Regions from separate parts of the Fundicoccus sp. Sow4_F4 genome, predicted to be linked through region 2. Evidence: riboswitches for the same ligand, from Rfam matches in the RefSeq annotation. Region 2 holds a riboswitch; the other holds the start of a gene.
The links. A riboswitch is a leader RNA that binds a small molecule or an ion and turns the genes downstream of it on or off. The one in region 2 is predicted to bind thiamine pyrophosphate.

Region 1: it holds a riboswitch for thiamine pyrophosphate, as region 2 does, so the genes downstream of both, thiT (energy-coupled thiamine transporter ThiT) here and ACTQ5J_RS11635 (thiamine-binding protein) in region 2, are expected to answer to the same signal.

What each region holds. Positions count from the first base shown of each region.
Region 1 covers NZ_JBQKLQ010000002.1:305,421-312,442, reverse strand. Annotated here, with positions in the region: gene ACTQ5J_RS05395 (LysM peptidoglycan-binding domain-containing protein) at 1-1,149, opposite strand, end outside; gene ACTQ5J_RS05390 (LysM peptidoglycan-binding domain-containing protein) at 1,222-1,776, opposite strand; gene ACTQ5J_RS05385 (TatD family hydrolase) at 2,216-2,929, opposite strand; gene thiT (energy-coupled thiamine transporter ThiT) at 2,926-3,489, opposite strand; TPP riboswitch at 3,526-3,631, opposite strand; gene ACTQ5J_RS05375 (type ISP restriction/modification enzyme) at 3,863-4,462, shown strand; gene ACTQ5J_RS05370 (type ISP restriction/modification enzyme) at 4,459-4,689, shown strand; partial or broken gene ACTQ5J_RS05365 (hypothetical protein) at 4,870-4,995, shown strand; gene ACTQ5J_RS05360 (hypothetical protein) at 5,041-5,586, shown strand; gene gloA (lactoylglutathione lyase) at 5,641-6,021, opposite strand; gene ACTQ5J_RS05350 (hypothetical protein) at 6,150-6,575, opposite strand; gene ACTQ5J_RS05345 (sulfite exporter TauE/SafE family protein) at 6,773-7,022, shown strand, end outside.
Region 2 covers NZ_JBQKLQ010000008.1:136,989-144,010, reverse strand. Annotated here, with positions in the region: gene ACTQ5J_RS11665 (D-serine ammonia-lyase) at 1-772, shown strand, start outside; gene ACTQ5J_RS11660 (putative quinol monooxygenase) at 828-1,121, shown strand; partial or broken gene ACTQ5J_RS11655 (DeoR/GlpR family DNA-binding transcription regulator) at 1,203-1,475, opposite strand; gene istB (IS21-like element helper ATPase IstB) at 1,692-2,441, opposite strand; gene istA (IS21 family transposase) at 2,435-3,895, opposite strand; gene ACTQ5J_RS11640 (hypothetical protein) at 4,940-5,080, shown strand; TPP riboswitch at 5,142-5,240, shown strand; gene ACTQ5J_RS11635 (thiamine-binding protein) at 5,317-5,613, shown strand; gene ACTQ5J_RS11630 (ABC transporter permease) at 5,585-6,361, shown strand; gene ACTQ5J_RS11625 (ABC transporter substrate-binding protein) at 6,376-7,022, shown strand, end outside.

The DNA of each region.
Region 1 (7,022 bases), on a different contig from region 2:
CGTTTTATTCTGATAGTTCTCATATTGAATCGTTCCACTACCGCCCCAAGCGTATGACTCCGTATAATTATAAATACTTGATGTATACTTCAAGGGCATATCCCAAGATAGATTGCCCTTTTCAACTTGCTCCAGAGTATAAGCAACTAGAACAATTTTCGGTATGGAGGCCCCGTACATGGCTGTATCACCGTTTAAAGACGCCGTTCTCAAGTCATCTTCGACTAAACTTTCATAGAAGAAATGAATTGGCGAATTTTTATATTGGTTTAATACTGCTTGAACTGCCATATGAGTTCCCGTTAACGTCCCTTCTGGTAAATTAGGATCGGTTGGATTTGTTGGCGACGTTGGGACCGTTTTAGTTGGATCCGTGACAATTAAACGATCACCAGAATAAATATAATTTGAAGTCAAATTATTCCATGATTTTAATTGATTGACTGTGATATTGTTCTGATTAGCAATTAACCATAAGTATTCACCTGATTTAACCGTGTGATATTTGGCTGCTGGCTTTGTGGGTTCAACAGGTTTTTCTGGCTCTTCGGGCTTAGTTGGTTCAGTTCGCTCTTTGGGCTCTTCAGGCTTAACAGTTTTTTCAGGTTCTGGCTTTACTGGTTGTTCAGGTTCAGGCTTAACTGGTTGTTCAGGTTGCTCTGGTTTTTCAGGTTCTGGCTTTACTGGAGTGGTTACTTGAGCTGGATCTGTTACGGCTAATTTATCACCTGCGTAAATATAATTGCTAGTTAACTGGTTCCAAGATTTTAATTGATTCACTGTAATCCCGTGTTGAGTTGCAATTTTCCATAAATAGTCTCCAGACTTCACGGTGTAATAAGTTGTTTTCGGTGCTGGAGTGGATGGATTAGGCGACGGTGTCTCGGGTTTTGTTTCGACTGGTTGCTCAGGCTGTGTCGATGACGGTGTCGTACTCGTTTTCGATACAATAAAGCGATCGCCTGAGTAAATGTAGTTCGACGTTAGGATATTCCAAGTTTTTAATTGCGCTACTGTAATGCCGTATTGATTTACAATTTTCCAGAGATAATCTCCCGGACGTACCGTGTAATAGGAATTGGTTGTTGTCTCCGTGTTCTCGTTTTCTGTTGGTTGACTTGTATTTGGGTCACTAGGTTTTGTAGCCACTGGACCGGCTGATACTTTTAGTTGGTCGCCTGAATAAATATAGTTGGAAGTTAAATTGTTCCATTGCTTGAGTTAAGCAACCGTAATCCCGTATCGCCCAGCAATCAGGTATAGATATTCTCCTGATTTAACGGTGTGCGTCTTGGCAGCAGCTTCAGCTGTGGTAGTCATTGTACGCACTTTTAATGGAGCTACTTCTTGTGTTACCGATTCTGATTTTGCTTCTAATTGAGAATCCGCTTCTGAAGTTGCTTTCTTGCTTGGGATCTCTTGTGCTACTTCCGTTTCTACATTATCTGTACCTTCTATTAGTGTGTCGTCAACCGTCTCATCAAAAGCTTGAATTGGCTTGCTTAAGTTATCTGATAGAGTGTCTGATAATAAGTTGGTTGGTGAGGCCTCGCTTGATGTATCGGTCATTGCTTCTGTGAAGGATTCTTCACTCAAAGTCTCTGTTGCTTTCTCTAATTCTTCAGCAATATTCGTTTCTGGCTTCACTGTTGCTTCAATTGTTGCATTATTCCCTGCCGAGTTTACTATTTCTTCAGCATTTGCTGTTGGGACGCTTAAAGCTATCATGGCCGCTCCAAGGCTAACGATTATCCAGCTTACTTTTGATTTACGCATGATTTACTTCATTTTTAGACTCCTTTACTCCAATTGATGTATTCGCTTACATATATATTTAGATTATAACGTTTTTATAGTGTGATGTGTTGAGTTTCTAGGTCTGTTTGCTTTATTTTAAACGAAGTAATGACGACATTAAGATAAAAGCATTTGTTCATTTTCTTGAATAACACCAAAAGCCACCAGCTCTCATTAAAATGCTAATGAGTACTGGTGACTTTTTTAGTGTTTTTTAATCTTAATTAGACCTTTATTCAATTACATGGATTCTTCACAGAATTTCCTTCCACAAAAAGCAATTAGCTTCTTACCTCGACATAACTCCAAAAATTTCAGTCGAAGCTTGACTAAATTGATACGCTCCGACGCTGTTAAACAGCCTAAGCTAAATGTGATTGAAATATCGGATGTGGACAAACTCGAAGAGTAAAGTTATTTATTTGAGTTGTTCCATCAATAAATGCCCACCCACTTCCAACTCAGTCAATGAACAACTTTTCAATTGAGCCACATAGGCTTGAATTCGTAAGATTTCATCAGGCCAAGAAGGCGTACCATTGACCCACTCTAGGGCAGTAGGGCCATCGGTTTCAAATAATAACTGCTGTGTTGGAATAAGATTAATCAGCTGATCGGTCAAGGTTGAATGCCCTGCATCGACAGAAATCGTAAAGAAACAGCCTAGCTCCAAATAATCAGTCACCAAGTCCAAAGGCCCACTATACCAGTGGATAATTTGACCATGTAATTGGTGCTTTTGTAGCAAGGCAAGTACTTCTTTTTCAGCTCCTTTTGTGTGGATATTGCAAATTTTTTGGTGCTTTTTTGCCTCCGCTAGAAAATATTCAAAAACTTCCAATTGACGCGGGTAAGCCGTTGTATCTTCTGCCCAGTGGAAGTCTAAACCAATTTCACCGATGAAATCACAATCCTGAATGTAAGGTTCAATATTGTCTAAAGATGTAGTTGGCGTCACCTTCCAAGGATGAATTCCGAATCCCTTTAAGATGAGTGGATGGTCTGGAATGGATTGATAGTCAGACACAGACTCACTAACCGCTAAAGTTGTCATGTTTAAGACTTCAAAGTCCGCCAATGCCTTCTCCAGCGATGGATAATGACTGAGGTGATCATGGGCATTTATTATCATGCCAATTCACCGACAAATAAATGCCGAGCTTGCCGGTACAGAAGCAATAAAACTAGACCAGCAATTACTGTTGTGATAATGACAGATCCTCCATTAAATACAAAGGAATAAAAGCCAACAGACCAACCTTCTGGAGCAAACCGGCCCCAATAATAAACCCCAGTAATAAAGTGCCAGAAGTAACGAGCTAGAGTCCCGATAAAAGTACTCAAAAAGATATAATAAGTTGCTTTCTTCTGATTTACCGAAGCGGTTGCCTGTTGAAGTGCCGGAGCCACAATTCCTGCTAGCCCATTAAAAGCAAAAGCTACTGGATAATCTAGCACCACTTGTATAGGGTGGATAATTGAAGCTCCGCCTAGAATAATCGTCAGTAGGCCCCATAAAAGCCCAGTAAATATCCCTGCTTTCCACCCTCGACGTAAACAAAACAATGTAATGGGAATCGAGCCCAAAGCGATATCGAAGCCTGTTCCTTCGATAGGAAACAGTGAGATAATAAAGGCCAAAGTCGCAATCAGCCCAGCCTCTATATAAACAGTTAACGAATTTTTTTGCATAAAAATACCCCCTTTGATACACAAAGGAGGCTTAAGTCTTCTTAAGTCTGCAATCCCTCCGCACGTACTAACGTGATCAGGTAATAAGAGTCCCGGCATACATCCAGTCTCAATCACTCTAGTGATTCCCCTTTGCTTAGATGATATCATAGCTCATAAAAAAAACGTTGTCAATCTCGATGTTTTATAACCCTTCCTTCAGATGATACATCTAAAGATTGTGGCGTTTTCTATGGATAAATTAGTAAGATCCTTTTCTTTTATGATGAGATATTTAATTTGATGGATGATATGAATTTAAATGATGCCTACTTCTGGACAATTAATGAATCAATGGGGTTTACTGATATTGAACACTATTTGCTAAATAAGGGTGGGTACACAAGCTGATTGCATTCAAACCAGAGTCAACACTTGGGCGTCTGATAGAATTGGAACCTATGGTGTTATAGGATTTGTGACTCCAAATTCTATTAATGATAAAGGTAGTATGGCTGGCTTTAGGAAGGTTATTAATGAAGAGTTTAATCATATATATACATATAACCTGACTGGAGCTATCAAAGGGAAAATAGGAGATGATGCATTAAAAGAAGGTGGAAGTGTTTTCGATATTATGATAGGAACGGCAATAACGATATTAGTAAAAGATAATACAGATGAAAATACAGTTAATTATTTTGAGGTTGCTCCATATCAGAGTAAAGAAGAGAAATTAGAAAGTATTAAAACTTTACAATCAATTAATAATCTTAAATTTAAAAAAATAACTCTTGATAAAAATAATGATTGGATAAATCAAAGAGATGATAGTTTTGATGCTTTTTATAAATTAGATAACGAAATATTTAATGACAGAGCAACTGGGTTAAGTACTAGTCGTGATAGCTGGGTTTATGGGTTTAATTCTAAAAAAGTTATAAATAATACTAATTTCATGATTAAAAACTACAATGATGAAGTAAAAAAATAATTTCAAATTATACTGAAGTTAATAGTGTAGATATGGATCCGACAAGAATCAAATGGAGCACAGATTTACTGAAAAATGTTGAGAAGAAAAATATTATAAAACCAACTAATAATATCATTCAAAGTATGTATAGACCTTTTGTAAAAAAGAACCTCTACTATCAGAGAGATATACTTGAAAGACCGGTAGATTTGAGTATTTTTTTGGTGAGAAAAATCTTTCAATAGTAATAACAGGTAAAGGAGCAAGAAGAAAATTTGTCTACTTTTGTAACAGATTTGATACCCAATCAGGACTTAATGGAAAAAACATAAGTCTACTATTTCTTGAAAAATTCTAATAATATTCTTGAGGAAAAGTATAATATAAATAATATTTTTGAAAAATTAGGATAGTCAAAAGAAGATTTATTTTCATATATATACTCAGTTTTAAACCATAAGGAGTACATCGAGAAATACTCCGCTAATTTAAATAAGTCTCCCAGCGTTCCGCGCTTGCAACATAGCCGCCAACCAACAAGTAAGCAGTGAATATATGATACAATAGAAGCAAGCGAAGATAATGAGGGGTGCAAGATGGATCAAGCAATGGAACTGGCATTTGAACAATCAAAAACGGGGGATAAGGACGAACGGTATCAATCTTATCAGACGATTATCGCAGCAACGGATCAAGAAGTATCTTGGGCGTATGAAGTGTGGGACCAGCTAATAGAAGACTTGAGTCACAAGGATAATCATCAAAGATCGCGTGCTAGTCAATATTTGGCTGGGCTGGCTAAAAGCGACCCAGACAAGCGAATGCTGGCGGATTTTCCGGAAATATGGCAGGTGACTTATGATGAAAAGTTTGTGACCGCTAGACATACACTGCAAGCTTTATGGAAAATTGGGATAGCTGGGAGCGAACAAAAAGACATGTTGCTGACGTATTTAAGCGACCGTTTTAAAGTCTGCGAGAACGAAAAAAACTATACGTTGATACGCAACGATATCATTCAAAACATGAGAAATCTATATGACTATTTTGCTAGTGAGGGGATTAAAGATCTTGCTTTGGAGCTGATTGAAACGGTGGACGACGTTAAATATCAGAAAAAATATCTAAAAATCTGGAAGTAAGCAAAAAAGGTAGGCAAGTTGAGCGAACTCAACCGGCCTACCTTTTAGTTTGAATTATTTAGCGCGCTTGACTTCGATACGGTAGCCATCTGGGTCCGTCACGAAGAAATAAGACGGTGTCCCACCTGAAAGGCCTCTTAATTCGCCTGTTTCATAAGCGGAATCCTTGCAGATGCGATGCATCTTCTCCAAGTCGCTAACTGTCACGCCTAGGTGACTGAAGCCATCGCCGATGGTGTAAGGCTCGGCGTCATAATTGTAAGTTAATTCAATCTGTACAGAAGAACCCGGGGAATTTAAATAAATTAAATCAAATTTATCCTCAGGGAACTCACGACGACTCGCCACTTCAAAATCGAATAGCTTCGTATAAAAGTCTAACGTCGCCTCAATATCTCTGACACGCAAGCAAATCTCAACTAATACTTGATCCATAAAATCATCCTCCAATAGTTTCTTATCTATATACTAACACGAAACGAATTTAGACGCATTGGATACACTCCAACTAGCATCATTTTTAATAGGCAATATCTCGATAAGGCACCAAAGTACAACAAAGCCTAGGCGGAGCGGTCAAATAAATCGGATTTGACCGCCAGAAAGGCAATCACCAGACCCATCAGGGCGGTTAAATATAAACCAGGGGCGACAGAAGCAGCTGACATGGCCAAGGAGCCAAAGGGATTATCTGCTAAACTAGCTTTCGTATCGGACAAAGTGCTTTGGAAATTGAAGAAGACGAACATTGGGAAACTGGTCGCAAGCAGTCCAAAGATAAGCACCGTCCGTTTCAAGCCAGTGCTTAATAGCTGCCTTTTGTTGCCAATAAACACCAACACTAAAATCACGACAAAAGCGATTACCGAAAACAAACCATCGCCTTCAATCCCAGGGATTCCTTGATTCAAGACCTTGAGCCAGGGCAATGTGCAAGCAAACAAACCTACGAGCGCAGCCAAGGCAATGACAAGTCTTTGTGTATGCATGAAAAGCCTCCTTTTGTTAATTCTAACACTAACAAACCAAGTGACAACAACCGAAAGATTGATACAGCTTGAATTTACCATGCCGATGTATTTATGACAAGTAATTCACCGCTAGACAGGCGTCTTGATTGCATGCCAACAGCCTTCGTGGTATGTTTAGACTACTCATGACCAGCAAGAAATTTAGGAGAGATAGATTGGAAATTACACTTATCATCCAAGTCATGGTGGCCGTTTTTCTCGGCTCGCTCATGCGCTCAATCTTCGGCTTCGGTGACTCCGTCATCAGCATGCCCTTATTAGCCCTTTTACCCATACCGTTTTCAACCTCGGTCGCCCTGATTGGCCTGACTGGCCTGACCTCGGCCTTTTTTTACGCCGTCTCAAGTTGGCAAGACAAGGATACCGTTATCTTAAAAAAATTATCCCTCGCCACCCTAGTCGGCA
Region 2 (7,022 bases):
TGAAGCAAAAGAATGGAAGAAAAACTTATTACGTTCACGTGGCGTTAAAGTCGTGGAGCATGAAACAAACTTTACACAAGCCGTTCAGATGGGGCGTAGCCAATCGCTACAAGACGAGACGTCCTACTTTATAGATGATGAATTCTCAGAGGAACTTTTCCTAGGGTATACGGTCGCGGGTAATCGTCTGCAAGAACAATTAAGTCAAATGGATATCCAAGTCGATGAGGACCACCCACTATTCGTCTACCTACCTTGCGGTATTGGAGGGAGTCCAGGAGGAATCACTTTCGGTTTGAAGCAAGTGTACGGTGACAATGTTCATTGCTTTTTCGCAGAACCTACTCAAATGCCGTCGATGTTAATTGGCTTAATGACCAAAGAGTATGATCAAGTGTCGATTGAGGATTTTAATATTGATGGCAGCTTAACAAATATGGATGGTTTAGCCGTTCCAAGAACATCGGGCTTTGTGGCAAAATTAATGCATGACTTTTTTGATGGCGGGTATACCGTTTCTGAAAAAGACAATTTTACATTCTTAAGAAAATTAGTTGATATAAAAGAGATTGCGTTAGAGCCGGCAGCTGTCGTCGGAGTGACCGGCCCCGCCCGTTTGTTTAGTAGTGTTCAGGGGCAAGCTTATATTAAAGAAAAAGGCTTGGAAAACAAAATGAAAGAGGCAAATCACATATCGTGGGCAACCGGAGGAAGTATGGTGCCAGAAGCTGATCGCCGAGCGTTTTATAATGCAGTCGAGCAATATTTATAACCAATACTGAAGAAGTTTTTGTGATGAGAAGGATAATGAGATAAATAGATAATCTATTAACGGAAATTTTGTCGCCAGTTCCGGTAAAGACGCCTTATTAAGACAGTATTTATTAGAAGCTTCCAAAGCAATGGAAGCTGTGGATAACTGTTACTGTTATTTCGTTGGTGTGAATGAAGAAGAACCTGACGCTGTTTATATGCATGAATTGTGGGAGAATCAAGCGGCTCACCGTGCTTCATTAGAACTCGATGTGTTTAAAAATTTAATCGAAAAAGCAAAACCATTGATTGTTACAATGAGTAATGATCCGGTCTTAATAATAATCGAAGGGAAGGCTTCATTCTAGTAAACTATAACACCTTGGCGCATTCATTTTTAGAATGTCCAAGGTGTTATAGTTGCATTATGCAGGTTTGACCTTGACGAATTATGAGTAACTTGTCAGTAAATCTTTAGAAAATTGACGATCAATTAGCAACATAACTGCTAAAGAAAGATCATAACAATGATAAAAAGCGGTTTGATTGAATTTGCTTTTTTCTGCAACAATATAGGTTTTTCCTGTGTTTTCTAATATAAAACGCTCGATAATTCCTTCATCAGTATTCGCATTGTAAAGGTTATTCTGATGAATGGCGTTGACCCTAATAAAGGACTTATCAACATGAATGTCTCGTAATATCGTGCGAGTAATACTGCCAAAAAAGCTCCTGTAAAAGGGTGGTAATTACCCCCTATTAATATGAGCTCAAAACGAGAGTCGAATTGAAATTTATTAAACACTAAGATGGAGGAATCTATGCTGAATTGTTCCAACACACTCTAGAGTGTGCTAATGAAGCAGATATCGTGTTAATGTCAACTGAAAAATGGACCACCTTGCTATTGAAAAATGGTCCATTTGGCTGGTTGTTTATTAATTAATTAACTGATTCATCCATTCGCTAGTTTGCTTAATCCGGTAGCTATCACCTCGCATATCAACGACATGTGCTTGATAGGCTAAGCGATCAACTAAAGCCCCAGTTAAGGTTGGATCTTTAAAACACTCTTGCCAACGATCAAAGGTAAGGTTTGTGGTAATTAAAAGAGAACCACGATCATTGCGGTTAGATAATAAATTAAAGAGTAATTCAGCTCCTGCTTCGTCAAAAGATAGATAACCTAACTCATCGACAATCACGAGATCAACTCGTTCAAACCTTCGTTTAAAACGCATAAATTGACTTTGACTCACTGCTTCCTTTAATTGAATCACAAGGTTTGGGGCATTCACAAAAAGTACTTGATAACCTTTTAGACAAGCTTCGATACCTATCCCGATACTAAAGTGAGTTTTGCCAGTTCCTGGGTTGCCTATTAAAATGCCGTTTTCTTTAGCCTCTATAAATTGAAGTGTTTTTAATTCACGTAATTGTTGCCGCGTCTTATCTTCAAACACTAGATCATCAAAATCCATCAAGTATTTTTTCTGGTGAAACTTCGCTTGTTTGATACGTCGTTCGCAACTTCTATTGCGTCGATCTTCTACTTCCGCATTCAATAATTCTGTTAAAGCTTCCTCAAAAGTCAAATTTCGATGGTTCGCTTGCGTAAGATGCTCTTGAAACTGAGTCTTTGTATACGCTAGTTTAAGCTCCTTTGCTGCCACTTCTATACTTAACATGACGTCACCTCTAATCCATAAAGTTTGTTTAACCGTTGAAGATTTGATTCTACTTCTAGAATGACCTGATTACGCTCAAACCCATTTGTAATAGGTTGTTTCAATGAAGCTCGTTTCAATTGTTTTAGTAATTCCTGATGAGATAATTGTTTAAACTTGGAGAGCTGTTCTATAAAAAACTTGGCGTTTCCTTTATAATGTTGGTAGTAGAGGGTTTCGAGATCGGGATTGTTTTTTAGAGCTTTTGAATGCTTTAAAGCACCTGGTTTCTTCATCAACGTCTTGAGGTAGTGGTATATGTCAAGCTGATATTGATGAGAGCCCTCTATTTTTTGATGCCGACAAACTTCTTCATGGTTTGCGTAGATTAATAAGTATTCCGCGTATTCTTTTACTTGTACTTGATGCTGGACGAGATAGTCTGGAACTGAATAATGGTTGGTTTTAAATTGAATGGTTGAATATTTATTGACCCGACATTGATGAACGGTTGCGACTTCGTAAGGCGGACGGTAAGCAAGTAGGGATCCCCTTTCGACCTTAATTTGGCTAGTTTGATTTAATTGAATTAACCCCTGACTTAGATAGTCTCTCGCTGCCTCTAAGTTTTGAAACTGATAAACTTTACTGAAGATAGCTCGTCGTACTGATTTGACACGTCCTTCTACAGTGCCTTTTTCATTCCCACTGAAACAATTAGTCACATTGATGTCAAAGCCGTAATATAAGGACAGTTTAAGCAAGGATTCATTTAATTCCTTTTCATTCTTGCCAATAAAACGGGTGACGACGTTGCGCATATTATCATAGACTACTTCTCGGTAGACACCCCCAACTAACTCAAAGAACTGCACATGTGCTTCCTGAAAGACTGCTTGTTTTTGATTAGTATAAAGATAAGCCCAATGAAAACCAGAGGCTGGACAGGCCAAAACAGCTAAATAATAAGTACCTACTTTGCCTGCAACTTCTAACTTCACTTCACCAAAGTCAAATTCTACTCGATGTCCTAAGGGGTATTCTTGACGAATATAAGCTTCTCTTGTTTTTTCTTTTAATTTTGACCAGTAGTGCGCCACTGTACGATACCCAATTGAATGTCCTGCGTCAGTAATGAGTTCATGGACTGCTTTAGCGGTAAGCGCTTGTTTGTGAGAGCCTAGCCGTCTATTTTTGATTTTCTCTTGTTGATAAATATCTCGCATTAACTGATCAACTTCTGGCGTGAACGTACGAGTCGTTCGGTTTTTCGTATTATACTGATGAGAGCTAACCACTTGATGCGTTGCTTCTTCTAGCTCTTTTTCTGACTGAGAGTGTATGACTGCCTCTAATCCCTCCTGATAACGATGACAAATTTTACTGACTGTTTTCCGATCCACGTCCAACCTTTGAGCTATCTTTCGAAAAGAAACCCCATCTCGATACAAATTAATGATTTCATACTGCTTCATAAAAGTAATCACTCCTAATTGCCTCCAAATATAAATGATTTATACTTAAAAGCATAAAAATAAGTGGACCATTTTTCAATAGCAACTTGCCACTGAAATGGACCACTTTTAGATTACAACAAACATATCGCGTTAATGACGTATTATGGGCTCGAGCAATTTGGAAGCTTTCAGTCGATGGATTTATATCGGGTGGTCAATAAGCGCTGTCAAATGATTGCAAATTAAAGGTCGCGAAAGCATTCAAAATTTAAATGAAGTCATTCAAAGAACTACGACCTCATGGACAAGCCAGATTGAATATTAAGATGAAATATAGGAGTTTGAAAGTATATGTGATTTAACTACAGATGAATTAGTCTCATTAGACGCTGAAATTATAACGCGTGAAATTAAACAGCAATCAGAATGATGGCAAGAAGCGGTAACTCACCTGAAAGTGAAGCCGCTGTAGATGACGATAAAAACCTTATGATTTTACAGCCGTCTACATCAAACGATTAAGGTTTCGCTACGACAGGGAGTTTTATACGCATACCTTTGACAGCTCTTTTAACGTTTGACATGACAAATAATACTGACGAAGAAGATTATGTAAAATCAGTAATAAAGATGGCAAGTACAGTCTTTTCTAGAGAGGTTTAAGTAATCGTGAAAACTGACGTTGACCGCGTGATAGATTGGGGTTCTGGAAGTTTTTAGGGCTTGCTCGAGAAGCTCAACTTAAAATTTTAGAATTGACCGCTGGTAAAGTAACGACTGTTTTCGACTCTTCAATGCTTTCGTCATGGTCCAACATCTTTTATCAGTGAAAAGTCACTTATTTTCGTTTTTGTCTCAAATGATGAGTATACGAGACAATATGATTTAGATATTATATCTGAAGTAACAGGTGATCAACTAGCCGCTTTAGTTTTACCTGTTCAAGTTGAACAAATAGATCAGATGGCCATGAACGGTTTTAACATCACGCAAGGACAAAAACATGTGCCAGATGCTTACCTTGTTCTGCCATATATAATCTTATGACAAACGGTGGCTTTATTGTCTGCGATTAAAGTGAGGAATATACCAGAAAATCCTTCTCCCACAGGAACGGTGACCCGTGGGGTAAAAGGTGTAACCATTCATGAGCAAAATAATGGTTGTAAGACTAATGGACCCGTTGGGATTGATTTTTCATAATCAGTCCCAACGGATTTGTTTGCTTAACTTGTACTTGGAATTATCTTATGCTATGATGGCTTCAACACACAAGGGGTGCAATATGCTGAGATGGGACTTGCCCGAACTCTAATAACCTGATTAAGTTAACACTTACGTAGGGATGTGGTTTATTTCATATATATATTATGGTGGATAAACTTGTCTATTTCTATGTTTGCGCATTTGTGTGAAAAGAATAGGGAGGTTTTTTTTGTATGTCAAATTGTAGTTTAGCTATTCAAATTTTACCACAGCAAACGGATCAAGCAACAGTTCTTAATACGGTCGATAAGGTAATCGACTATTTGAGAGTGAATGCTAAAAGTATTGAGGTAAGTGCTTTTGAAACCACTATTGAGGGTGAATTTGATGAATTGATGGCTATATTAAAAGGTGCGATTGAAGTAGCCGGTTCACACCATCACAAAATTTTTACAAACGTTAAAATTAGCTATGACGCAGAGGGGCAAGTGTTGGGTATCGATGAAAAAGTATCAAAACATCGCCAATAAATATGCAGGATTAATTTTTGGACTGACGCTAATTTTACTTTGGGAGTTTAGCGGATACATGGGGTGGCTACCACGATTCATCATTCCCACTCCAAGTCAGATAATTACAGCATTAGTTAATGATCGTGCCAATCTTTGGGACAACAGCCGAGTGACGTTATTACAAGCCTTTATTGGTTTAGGAATCGGAATTGTTTTGGCTTTTATATTAGCAATTGTAATGGATTTAATCGAATGGTTAAATCGAGCACTTTATCCAATGTTAATTGTGACTCAAACGATACCGACGGTTGCTATCGCACCCATATTAGTATTGTTACTAGGTTATGATATGACACCTAAAATTGTTTTGGTTGTTTTAACCACACTGTTTCCAATTATTATTAGTATTTTAAATGGATTTGCTAATAGTGATCAAGACGCTGTTCGCTTGTTGCAATTAATGGGAGCAAATTCATGGCAAGTTCTTTTACATGTCAAATTACCCAATAGTTTGTCATATTTTTTTAGTGGGTTACGTGTCAGTGTTTCCTATGCTTTTGTCAGTTCAGTCGTAGCTGAATGGCTGGGGGGCTTTGAAGGCTTAGGAGTTTACATGATTCAAACTAAAAAAGCATTTGCTTATGACAAAATGTTCGCAGTTATTGTTCTAATTTCGTTAATTAGTCTGTTTTTTATGTGGGTTGTTTCGCTTTTAGAAAGAGTGTTTATCCCATGGATGTATAGAGAACGTAAGATAAGATTTTAAGGGAGCTATCATAAATGAAAAAAATGTTTAATCTACTTGTACAATCAGTTATTACATTAAGTTTATTATTCTCAATTAGCCAGGTAACACTTGTATCTGCTGTCGCTGAAAATGACTCTGTCGATTTCATTTTAGACTGGGTACCCAATACCAACCATACTGGTTTATATGTAGCAGTTGAAAAAGGCTATTTTACAGAAGCAGGCGTAGATGTCACAATTAGACGACCACCAGAAGGTAGTACAACCGAATTAGTCGGTTTAGGCCAAGCAGAATTTGGTATTAGTTTCCAAGATTCAATTGCATCGCGTTTTGCGGGTGGTTTACCAGTAACAGCTGTCGCGGCTATTCTAGAACACAATACGTCAGGAGTCATTTCAAATGAAGCTGCTGAAATTAAAGCACCTCAAGATTTAACTGACAAAAGTTATGGTACTTGGAATGACCCAATTGAATTAGCAATGATTAAATTTTTGGTGAATCAAGAAGGTGGAAATTATGACGCTGTCAAATTAGTACCTAACCAAGCAGATAATTCTGTGGTAGGTCTAGCCAACGAGATGTTTGACTCTGCATGGATTTATTATGCATGGGATGGAATAATGGCTGACTATCAAGAGGTAGCAAGTAATTTCTTTTACTTCGCAGATTATGCTGAAGC